Regions from separate parts of the Bradyrhizobium sp. BEA-2-5 genome, predicted to be linked through region 1. Evidence: predicted binding sites of a transcription regulator. Region 1 holds the regulator's gene; the other holds the start of a gene.
What was found. The regulator LexA, encoded in region 1, represses DNA repair genes until DNA is damaged. The targets are predictions, from matches to a motif close to TGTTCNNNNTGTGTTCNG.
Positions count from the first base shown of each region.

Region 2: the regulator LexA is predicted to act here: its motif matches at 1,549-1,566, upstream of RX327_RS19775 (single-stranded DNA-binding protein).

Region 1 covers NZ_CP136629.1:4,577,182-4,579,383, forward strand. The annotation lists gene glp (gephyrin-like molybdotransferase Glp) at 1-353, shown strand, start outside; gene lexA (transcriptional repressor LexA) at 596-1,297, shown strand; gene RX327_RS21395 (hypothetical protein) at 1,554-1,982, shown strand; gene RX327_RS21400 (hypothetical protein) at 2,128-2,202, shown strand, end outside.
Region 2 covers NZ_CP136629.1:4,244,187-4,246,388, reverse strand. The annotation lists gene gyrA (DNA gyrase subunit A) at 1-12, opposite strand, end outside; gene RX327_RS19780 (DUF2306 domain-containing protein) at 238-636, opposite strand; gene RX327_RS19775 (single-stranded DNA-binding protein) at 890-1,378, opposite strand; gene RX327_RS19770 (outer membrane protein) at 1,827-2,202, shown strand, end outside.

The DNA of each region.
Region 1 (2,202 bases):
TCGGCGCAATGCGCGTGATCGGCCTGCCCGGCAATCCCGTGTCGTCCTACGTGTGCGCCTTCCTGTTCATGGTGCCTTTGATTCGCGCCCTGTCGGGCCGTTCAGTGATTCATCATCGCCGCGAGCGCGCCGTGCTGGGCCGCGATCTCGGTGCCAACGACCAGCGCGAGGACTATCTGCGTGCGCGCCTCGAAGCGCGCGAGGACGGCACGCTGATCGCAACCCCGGTGACGCAGCAGGACTCGTCGCTGCTCGGGAATCTCGCTGCGGCACGGGCACTTCTCGTGCGTCCGCCGTTTGCGGCGGCTGCCGTCAAAGGCAGCGAATGCGAGATCCTGACACTGCCCGAATAGGGTTTTCGAGCCCCGCCGATTGTGCGTTGCCCGACACGTTCACCGTAAATTAAGCAGTTGCGGAACACATATCGAACATATAGTGTCCGTTCATGATTTGTTTCGAGTACTGGTGTCTACAATCGGGAAGCCGCGTGGAAGCAGGTGCATTGAGCACACGCTCCTGAGGTCAGGCCCGGCCTGCAGGCCCCACCAGAAGAGTCTCGGAATTGAACGACATCAACCGGGGGATTTTGGTCGAGATGTTGACGCGCAAACAATACGAGCTTCTGCGATTCATCAGCGAACGTCTGAAGGAAAGCGGCGTGCCGCCGTCCTTCGACGAGATGAAGGATGCGCTCGACCTGCGCTCGAAGTCAGGCATCCACCGCCTGATCACTGCGCTCGAGGAGCGCGGCTTCATCCGCCGCCTGCCCAACCGCGCCCGCGCCATCGAGGTGATCAAGCTGCCCGAGCTGCAGGCCGCCGCCGGCAGTCGCCGCGGCTTCACGCCGAGCGTCATCGAGGGCACTCTCGGCCGGCGCGCCAGCACGCCGCCGATTGCCGAGGACGACGGCAAGCGTCCCGTCGCGGTGCCCGTGATGGGCCGCATCGCGGCCGGCACGCCGATCGAGGCGCTGCAGACCCGCAGCCACACCATCAGCGTGCCGCCCGACATGCTCGGCTCGGGCGAGCACTACGCGCTCGAAGTGCGCGGCGATTCGATGGTCGAGGCCGGCATCCTCGACGGCGACATGGCGCTGATCCAGCGCAACGAGAGCGCCGACACCGGCGACATCGTGGTGGCGCTGATCGACGACGAGGAAGCCACGCTCAAGCGCTTCCGCCGCCGCGGGGCCTCTATCGCGCTCGAGCCCGCCAATGCCGCCTATGAGGTTCGCATTCTTCCGCCGAACCGCGTGAAGATTCAGGGCAAGCTGATCGGGCTTTACCGCAAGTACTGAATTGCAAATACTTGCGGCGGCCGGGAACGAGCAACACGTCGGATCGTTCCTTGCATGATAGTGTAGCGTACGGCCTGCCCGATGCGCTCCGATACCTCTCGCGCAGCGTCGCGTGTTTGTGATCGGAGCGATCTCGGACCAGTCGTACAATCGCCCAGAAACGAGCAGACGCTCGTTCGCTATCGTCCACTCTGGTAGAGGCCCTAATGCCTCAAGGAGAGGCACGGGTCGCTACCTCGAAATGAGGAGCCATCCGATGTGTGACTATAGTCTGCACGCCGTGGCATCGCGCCCCGCCATTGTCGGAGAGACGCTGATCACGACGACGTTCCGCGGCACGTCGACCCGCGGCTTTGCTTCGGAGAACGATCCCACTGTCGCGGTCTGCATGCTGCCGGGCACCGAGCTCGCTTTCGCCGAGAACGTTCGCTACGACAGCCGCTGGATCTGGACCAAGACGCTGAACTATCGCGTCGGCGTGTTCAACGAAGTCGAGCCCGACGTGCCCGATCGGCATCATGACGCGGTCGAATTCCCCGACGGCAGCCATGTGCTGGTGACCCAGCTGGTCGAGGGACAGCGCGTCAGCGTGCTGCAATTGCCGGCACTGCATCCGCCGGTCGAGCAGAAGCCGAAGGTTGCGGAGCGGCGGCCCTCCGCATTCGCAACGCTGTTTTTGGGTTGAGCGCATCTTCGCCGCGGAATGAGCTGTTCGGCGGCGGATGACCTAAGCAATTTCGGGCGACCCCGGACTCCCGCTTCCGGGGCGCAGAAGGAGATTTGCGTCGGCCGGCGCCTTGGCGCATCATCGGGCACGGAGGACGTGCGCGGTGGTCGATAAGGTCACATGGCAAAAGGCTGGACGCGTCACGCAACCGGGCCGCTACCTGTTCCGGTTCGGTTGG
Region 2 (2,202 bases), 330 kb from region 1:
GTTATCGGACAATGGGGAAATCCGGTCGGTTCTACTGGGGAATCATATAGCCCATCAGGGGCCTGATAACCACCCTTGCGCGGCTCCGGCAAGCCGTTTTTCCGTTCGTTTTTTCATGCACTTACGGGTGGAGCGCCGAGGTTCCGGCTGCTTGGTCGCGAAGCGCGTGGCGAAGGGCGAATAGCCCATGGAAAAATCCCCTATTCGCTATCCGCCATTCGCTACTCGCCTCTCCCGTCAGTGGCCGAAAACCACCGCGTGCATGATCCGCCCGGGCATGAAGGTGAACAGCCCCGCGACGAGCAGTGCGCCGAAGAAGATGCCGATCATCGTGAACCTGTGGCGGCGGACATTGTGGCTCCGTGCGGCCGTCACGCCGAGCGCCAACATGGCGAGCGAGAAGATCGACAGCAGGTGGATCGGGCTCCAGGGACCGACCAGCTGGATCTGATGGATCCAGAACGAGCTTCCGGCGACCACCAGCATCAGGATCACCCAGATCCAGCCGAGGGTCCGGTGCGGCATCGTGCCCTTGGGGGCGGCGAGCTGGATGGAGCCGAGCACGAAGGCGGCCATCGCGGCAAAGGCGTGGAGCGGGATCGCAGGCGCGGCGTCGAGCAATGGCGCGAGGCTCATGGTGGCGGCCCTCGAGTGAAGCTCGCGGCATTCCACTCGCCGCAGACCAATGTAAATATCATTCACATCGAGATGTGTCAAAGTCCCGTGGAACCGCAACGGTTCCCTGTCAATGCTCAAATGAGATCAGCCGAGTGCAAGGTTATCCTCATAACCCACACGAAGACAGCCCTACCCGCAATCAGGACGCCGCTCCGGAGAATGATCTTCACGGAACGGCGCCTGACGGAATTGACGGAAGCGCGACCGCTGCTCAGAACGGGATATCGTCGTCCATGTCGCTGTTGCGGCCGCCGCCGGCGGCGACGGGACGGCGCGGTGCCGAACTGACCGGTCCGGCCGAGCCGAAATCGCTGCCGCCATCATCGGAGAAGCTGCTGCCTCCACCGCCACGCCCGTCGAGCATGGTGAGGTTGGAGTTGAAGCCCTGGAGCACGACCTCGGTCGAATACTTCTCGACGCCGCTCTGGTCGGTCCATTTGCGGGTCTGCAGCGCGCCCTCGATGTAAACCTTGGCGCCCTTCTTCAGGTATTGCTCGGCGACCTTGCAGAGCCCTTCATTGAAGATCACCACGCGATGCCACTCAGTCTTCTCCTTGCGCTCGCCGGTCGCCTTGTCACGCCATGTCTCCGAGGTAGCGATGGAAAGGTTTGCGATCGGACGGCCGTCCTGCGTCCGCCGGATTTCCGGATCCTTGCCGAGGTTGCCCACCAGGATCACCTTGTTCACGCTTCCTGCCATCGCATCATCTCCACTCAAAAACCGGGCGTCCGGACATCGGTCGCCACTCTCAACCTTCGCCACTTACATCGCAGGCGTCGTGGATGACCCTATACGCCGGTGCCGGCTCGCCGCCTTTGCCGTCGCGCCGGTTATCCACGATATTCGAGATATAGCATCGGATCCGGCGCCGTTCCAGTTTTGTTCGCCACAACCAACCGTAGAAGTGGCCAGTGCCGTCGGAGCGGCAGTCGATCTCGGCACCGGCCGACGCCCGGCAACAAAATTTAGAAAAACAATAAAGAAATCAGTATCTTGCCTTATCGGCACTTCCTCCGCGAGTGTTGCATTTGGGAGACTGCGTTTCCGGTTGAATCAGCGTATAGCTCCAACCGTGGCGCGGGCGCTCGCGTCTGGGATCGTGCTTCGGGACCGTTTGGAAGCCGATCGAGGAGTTGGGGGACTGATAATGAAGAAGTTTTTGCTGGGTACGGTTGCTCTGATTGCGTTTGCTGCGCCTGCAGCGGCCGCCGACCTCGCTGCGCGCCCCTACGCCAAGGCGCCGCCGCCGGTGGTTGCACCGATCTATGACTGGACCGGTTTCTACATCGGCGCCAACGGCGGCTGGGGCTCGAGCCACAATTGCTGGGACCAGCTCCCGGCCGGCATCTTCCTCGCCTCGGACGGTTGCCATGACGCAACCGGCGGCGTCGCCGGTGGCCAGATCGGCTATCGCTGGCAGGCCGGCACCTGGGTGTTCGGCCTTGAAGCGCAGGGCGACTGGGCTGACCTGAAGGGCAGCAACGGCAGCGCGATCTTCCCGGGCCTGTTCACCAACCAGTCCA